DNA from 2 places in the Streptomyces yatensis genome. Region 2 is predicted to be linked to the other one. Evidence: riboswitches for the same ligand, from Rfam matches in the RefSeq annotation. Region 2 holds a riboswitch; the other holds the start of a gene.

Region 1 (3,427 bases), 4.5 Mb from region 2:
AACGGCGAGGAGACCGCCGTCTCGCATGTGCCGGGCGCGGGGGAGACCGTGGAGGTCCATCCGGTCGTCCGCCCGCAGCGGGTGCCGGGCGCGCCGCTGCGCTTCCTGCTCGATGTGCACCTGGGCACGCTCGCGCGCCGGCTGCGGCTGCTGGGCGTGGACGCCGCGTACGAGAGCGAGGACATCGGCGACCCCGAGCTGGCCGCGCGCTCCGCCGCCCAGCGCCGGGTGCTGCTCTCCCGCGACCGGGGGCTGCTGCGCCGCCGTGAGCTGTGGGCCGGGGCGTATGTCTACAGCGACCGCCCCGATGAGCAACTCCGGGACGTCCTCGGCCGGTTCGCCCCGGGCCTGGCGCCCTGGACCCGCTGCACCGCCTGCAACGGCCCGCTGGAGGACGCCGACAAGGAGTCGGTCCGGGAGCTGCTCCAGCACGGCACCCGGCGCACCTACGAGGTCTTCGCCCGCTGCACCGTCTGTGAGCGGGTCTACTGGCGCGGTGCCCACCACGCCCGGCTGGAGGCCATCGTGACCGGGGCGATGAGCGAGTTCGGCGACGCCCGGGCCGCCCTGTCCTGAGCCGGGCCGCCCTGTCCTGAGCCGAGCCTCCGGACAGGGCGCCCGGTCCCGGACGCGCGCTCAGGACACGTCGTCCAGGAGGGCCTCCGGAATCGTGGTGTGGAAGGCCGGATGGGCGTGCAGCCGCCGCACATAGCCGCGCAGCCGCCCATGGCGGGAGACCCGCTGGGCCGCGTCGGCGTCCAGGTGGAGCCGGTGCTCGGTGTCGAGCTGGACGAGGGCCACCCACAGGTCCACATCGGCGGCGGTCAGCTCGTCGCCCAGTGCGTACGGCGCGGTCGCCAGCCTGCGGTCGAGCCGGCCGAGGGCGGTCAGCAGCCGCTCCAGCGCCGCGTCCCGGCACTCCGCCCCGGGCGCCGTCCCGGCCTGCCGGGCGGCGTGGGTGATGTCCTCGTCGAGGTGTTCCCGGAGGGCGTCGATGTCCGCGGCGCGGGGCGCCGGGCGCAGCCGGGGACGCCCCGGTCCGCCGCCGTCGCTCAGATGGCCGGCGAGGTCGCGCAGGATGTCGGGCGTGTGGTTGCTGACGACACGTCCGGTCCAGCCGTCGCACAGCGCGGGCGCGTCCACCGGTCCGCCGTAGCGGTGCCAGGTGGCCTCGTAGGCCCCGCGCAGTGCGGCGAACGCTTCGGGGGTGTCGTCCGGGAGGCCGACGAGGGTGGTGGCGACGGTGTCCCGCAGTCCGAGCAGATCGAGGGTGATGGAGACGCGCAGCGAGAGCGGACAGCTCGCGGAGAGATAGAGCCGATAGCGATGCGGCACCGGATAGAAGCCACCGGCGAGGTCGACGCCGATGCGGCTGCGGAAACGGTGCGGCGCGGCGGGCGGGGCGATCCGGGGGTGGGGTGAGCACGGGTCGGGGTCGAGAAGCGCGGCAGGACCTGAACTGACCGGAAACGTCTCGGACATGGCTCTCCAAGGCAAGGACGGAGCCCCCGGCCCGCCGGTCCGGGCGGCGCCGATGGCACAACGGAAGGGAAGCCCGCGCGGCGCGTTCGCCGGGCCGGTGCCGGGACAGCCCCGACTCCGGCGCGCCGGGCCGCGCTCGGTGACCGCGTCGATTCAGCCGGCTGGACTGGCGGCGCTGCAGACGCGCAGCAGGTCGATGTGCAGACGCCTGGTCAGCAGATGGCGACGGAGGAGCGGGGACCACGGCCGGGGACGCCGACGGGCGCCGCCCCCGTCGCTGTCGGTCCTGGGCATCTCACCGGTCCCATCATCGGGGGCTCGCGAGGCAGCGAGACCGCGCTTGTCCCGTCCACGCCGACGGAACCTGGTCGTCACCCGGGGGCACCCCGTCGCGGGAGAAGGGTTGCCTGTCAGCGAGCCGGGGCCGATGACCCATCCGAGCGGGGATTCCGCACGGTGGGCGCTGACCATCGTGACCGTCCCTGACAGTGTCGTCGCGCTCCGCGAGGGCGTCAACCCATGCCCAAGTGGCCAACGCGGGCCGCGGGCACGGTGGATACCGGCTCACCGGCTCGCTGGATACCTGCTCACCGGCTCGGTGGATGCCGGCTCGGAGGCACGGTGGACACCCGCTCAGCGGAACGGCCGCCGTGCGCCGCCGATGGCCCGCTCGACGAGGACCATGGCCGCGTCGTCCGCCAGCCGTCCCTCGGCATGCCGGACCAGGGCGTGGCGCAGCCGGTCCAGGTACTCGCCCGGGGTGGCGCCGTCCAGCGTCTCCATGGTCCGGTGCAGCGGAAAGAACTCGTTGTAGTGGTTGCGGGCCTCGACCACGCCGTCGGTGTGCAGCAACAGCCGGTCACCGGGCAGGAACGGAAAGGTCTCGACGCAGATCGGGGGAGGGCTGAGGAACTCCTCCAGGCCGAGCGGCGGCAGCGGGCGCGCCGGGTCCAGGGAACGCACCTTGCGCTCGCGCATCACCAGGGGCGGCGGATGGCCGCGGTTGATCAGCTCGACCAGCGACTCGTCCGACACCTGGGCGAGGAGGACGGTGACGAACTGCTCCTCCAGCTCCTGCGGGTCCTGGAGCTGGGAGCGGTCCAGCAGCTCGTACTCGCGCCCCAGCGCGGCCGCACAGCGGTGCATCACCTCGGCCAGGTCCTGCTCGTAGTGCACCGCCTCCCGGAAGGCGCCCACCACGGCCGCGGCGGACCGCACCGCGGCCAGCCCCTTTCCCCGCACATCGCCGACGATCAGCCGCACTCCGTAGCGGGTGCACATCGCCTCGTAGAGGTCCCCGCCGATCTGCGCTCCGCGCTCGGCCGCCATATAGACGCTGGCGGTGTTCACGATACCGATCCGGGCGGGCAGCGGCCGCAGCACCACGTTCTGGGACACCTCGGCGATCCGGCGGACATGAGCCAGCTCGCGGTCCCGGCGCACCCGCACCGCGCTGGTCGCCACGCTCGCCACCGCCACCACCAGCAGGGCCAGCAGATTCGCGTACACCATCTCGCTGCCCCACACGCCGTTGTGGGTGGCGGTGATCGCGCTCACCGCGGTGGCCAGCAGCGCCACACCGCCGGTGCCGAACGGCCCCATGGTCACCGCCGCCAGCGCCGGCGCCGGGGAGAGCAGGGGGCCGGTGTAGACGGTGTGCGCGGGGGAGAGCTCGATGCTGAGCACCGCCGCCAGGACCAGGAACGGCAGACACCGTGTGACCGCGAACAGCGTATGGCTGCGACCGCTCGCCCCCGGGGCGAAGCGCATGAATCGCATAACTTGGACCTTATCCGATGAAAGCCGCCAAAGGGGTGATTCTCCACAACGCGCGACGGAGGCCCCGGGCGTAGCCTGACGCTATGCCCGAGCTACCGGATGTCGAGGGGTTCCGGCGGACGCTGGCCTCCTGCGCCCAGGGCCACCGCGTCGAGCGGGCGGAGGT
Region 2 (3,427 bases):
CCGCGCGCCGCTCCGCGTACTCCGGTATCTCGATCATCGGCGGCCGTTCCTCGGTGTCCACGTCCGTGGTGCGCGGCTCGAAGCCGGTCTCGCCCCGGTCGAACTGGGTCAGCCGCGGCCGCACCAAATGGCCCCGGGCCAGCCGCAGCTGCGCGGTGCGGTAGATCGCGGCGGCCATCCGGCCCAGCGCCAGCCCGTCCTGGTGGCGGTGTTTGCGCACCCCGATGTCCACCTGGCCGAGCGCGTCGAGGCCCACCGTGTGCAGCGCGTCGACCAGCAGCCCCAGCTCGACCCCGTAGCCGACCGGGAAGGGCAGCCGCTCCAGCAGCGTGCGGCGGGCCGCGTACTCACCGCCCAGCGGCTGGACGAATCCGGCCAGCTGGGGCCAGTGCAGATTCAGCAGCGGGCGGGCGACCAGTTCGGTGACCCGTCCGCCCTGGCCCGCCACATCGCCGAGCGGGCGGTCGTACATGCCCTTCACCAGCTGCAGCGCGGGGTCGGTCAGCAGCGGCCCGACGATCCCGGAGACAAAGCGCGGATCGAATTCCCGCAGGTCGGCGTCGATGAAGCAGATGATGTCGCCGCGCGTGGCCAGCAGGGACCGCCACAGCACCTCGCCCTTGCCGGGCAGCGCGGGCAGCCGGGGCAGCAGCGAGTCGCGGGGGACGACGGTGGCGCCCGCCGCCGCGGCGACCTCGGCGGTGCGGTCCGTCGAGCCGGAGTCCAGCACCACCAGCTCGTCCACCAGCGGCGCCGCCTCGCCCATCAGCTCCCGGCGGATGATCGCGGCGATCTCGCCGACCGTGGCCTCCTCGTTCAGGGCGGGCAGGACCACGCTCAGGGTCGTCGCCGAGCCCCGCTTCGCGTCGAGCAGGCGGTCCAGCGGCCGGTCGTCGGCCGACCAGGAGCGGTGCTTCAGCCAGTGCTCCACCTCTTCCAGCACCTGTGTCTCTCCCTGCCGTGGTCGCTGTGATCCATCTCGCGCTTCGGACGGCTAGCTCAACCATCCGGGCCTTCGGTTACAGTCTTGAACAACGCACGTGACCGTCGTATGTCGGGGTCGACCTCGGTGTTTACCGAGGAAGCCCGTGATGATGCCGTGCTGACAAACGCCCGGGTCCGCCCGGTGCCATACCGCTCATCCAGAGGGGCAGAGGGAACGGCCCGTTGAAGCCCCGGCAACCCTCCAGCTGATCTCGCATTCCGCAGCGAGGCTCCCAGCTCGGGAAGGTGCCAATTCCGTCTCGTGGCGAAATGCGTCGCGAGGAAGATGAGGAGAAAGGGCCTCGCCATCCATGGCTGTGCAGTCAGTAGAAAGCTCAACTGTTTCCTCCGCGTCCTCCGCCTCCGACGCCTCCGGTGCCTTCGGTCCCGCCATCGCATTGTCCTGCCGGGAGTGCGGTGAGCGGTTCGATCTGGGCCCGATCTTCGCGTGTGAGGTCTGTTTCGGGCCGCTCGAGGTCGCGTACGAGCTGCCGGCCGGCGACCCGGAGGGGCTGCGCCGGCGGATCGAGGCCGGTCCGAACAGCATCTGGCGCTATGCCCCGCTGCTGCCCGTCCCGGCGGACGTGGCGGACCTGCCCAGCCTGCACCCGGGCTTCACCCAGCTGGTCAAGGCCGACAACCTCGCCCGTGAGCTCGGCGTCACCGGTGAGCTGCACATCAAGGACGACTCCGGCAACCCGACCCACTCCTTCAAGGACCGGGTCGTCGCCATCGCCGTCCAGGCCGCCCGCACCTTCGGCTTCACCACCCTCTCCTGCTCCTCCACCGGCAACCTCGCCGGCGCGGTCGGTGCCGCGGCCGCCCGGGCGGGCTTCCGCTCCTGCGTCTTCATCCCGCACGACCTGGAGGCGGGCAAGGTCGTCATGGCCGCGGTCTACGGCGGTGAGCTGGTCGGCATCGAGGGCACCTACGACGACGTCAACCGCTTCTGCAGCGAGCTGATCGGCGACCCGGTCGGCGAGGGCTGGGGCTTCGTCAACGTCAATCTGCGGCCGTACTACGGCGAGGGCTCCAAGACCCTGGCCTACGAGATCTGCGAGCAGCTCGGCTGGCGGCTGCCGGACCAGATCGTCATCCCGATCGCCTCCGGCTCCCAGCTCACCAAGATCGACAAGGGGCTGAAGGAGCTGATCGCGATCGGGCTGGTCGAGGACAAGCCCTACAAGATCTTCGGCGCCCAGGCCGAGGGCTGCTCCCCGGTCTCCGCCGCCTTCAAGGCCGGCCATGACGTCGTGCGGCCGCAGAAGCCGCAGACCATCGCCAAGTCACTGGCCATCGGCAACCCCGCGGACGGCCCGTACGTCCTGGACATCGCCCGCCGCACGGGCGGCGCGGTGGAGGACGTGAACGACGAGCAGATCGTCGACGCGATCAAGCTGCTCGCCCGCACCGAGGGGATCTTCGCGGAGACCGCGGGCGGGGTGACCGTCGGCGTGACCAAGAAGCTGATCGAGGACGGTCTGCTCGACCCGTCCCTGACGACCGTCGTGCTCAACACCGGCGACGGCCTCAAGACCCTCGACGCGGTGGCCCCCACCACGGGTCCCTCCGCCATCATCCGCCCCACCCTTGACTCGTTCCGAGAGGCTGGTCTCGCATGAGCGTCAACGTCCGAATCCCGACCATCCTGCGCACGTACACCGCCGGTCAGGCCGAGGTTCCCGCCGAGGGTGCGACCCTCGCCGAGGTCCTGGCGGATCTGGAGAAGAACCACCAGGGCATCGCGGCCCGCGTGCTGGACGACACCGGCAAGCTCCGCCGCTTCGTCAACGTCTACGTCAACGACGACGACGTCCGCTTCGCCGACGGCCTGGCCACGGCGACCCCGGACGGTGCCGGGATCTCGATCATCCCGGCGGTCGCGGGCGGCTGCTGACCCCGCGCCCACCCTCCTCACCTTTGGCATCGCCCCGTCCGGGGACAACCGGACGGGGCGATTCCGTGTGTGGAATCGCGATACAGTTGCCCGGATTCCCCGATGGCCCCCGGGCCGGAACCACATATGAGAACTCGTCAAGTTGTGCGTAAAGTGTGAGCACGAATTGTCGGGTTGGTTCCCTATGTCCCGCCCGGCTTGCCCGGACTTCACATAATTTCTCACTTTTAACCGTTCGACCGCGCCCAGAATTCTCGTCCGATTGACCTGTTGCAGAGGGCGTTGGGACGGATACATTCAGCGGCGGTCGACGCGTTCCGGCGCACACCCCCCACATCCGGGGGGTGAGGTCTGACCCGGGTCCGCGGAGTGCGGTCCTGCGCAAGGGCCAGCAATAGGGGAGTTAGGAATGGCTCAGGGCACCGTCAAGTGGTTCAACGCGGAGAAGGGGTACGGCTTCATCGCGGTCGACGGTGGTGCGGACGTGTTCGTCCACTACAGCGCGATCCAGATGGACGGGTACCGCACCCTCGAGGAAGGCCAGCG

Evidence for each region. A riboswitch is a leader RNA that binds a small molecule or an ion and turns the genes downstream of it on or off. The one in region 2 is predicted to bind S-adenosylmethionine.
Region 1: linked by a shared signal. The riboswitch ahead of J8403_RS04670 (glutathione S-transferase C-terminal domain-containing protein) and the one ahead of thrC (threonine synthase) in region 2 are both predicted to bind S-adenosylmethionine.

What each region holds. Positions count from the first base shown of each region.
Region 1 covers NZ_CP072941.1:1,286,491-1,289,917, reverse strand. Annotated here, with positions in the region: gene J8403_RS04675 (Mut7-C RNAse domain-containing protein) at 1-576, shown strand, start outside; gene J8403_RS04670 (glutathione S-transferase C-terminal domain-containing protein) at 637-1,482, opposite strand; SAM riboswitch class IV at 1,814-1,960, opposite strand; gene J8403_RS04665 (PP2C family protein-serine/threonine phosphatase) at 2,116-3,261, opposite strand; gene J8403_RS04660 (Fpg/Nei family DNA glycosylase) at 3,345-3,427, shown strand, end outside.
Region 2 covers NZ_CP072941.1:5,738,498-5,741,924, forward strand. Annotated here, with positions in the region: gene J8403_RS24180 (glucosyl-3-phosphoglycerate synthase) at 1-943, opposite strand, end outside; SAM riboswitch class I at 1,136-1,277, shown strand; gene thrC (threonine synthase) at 1,296-2,606, shown strand; gene J8403_RS24190 (MoaD/ThiS family protein) at 2,603-2,881, shown strand; gene J8403_RS24195 (cold-shock protein) at 3,291-3,427, shown strand, end outside.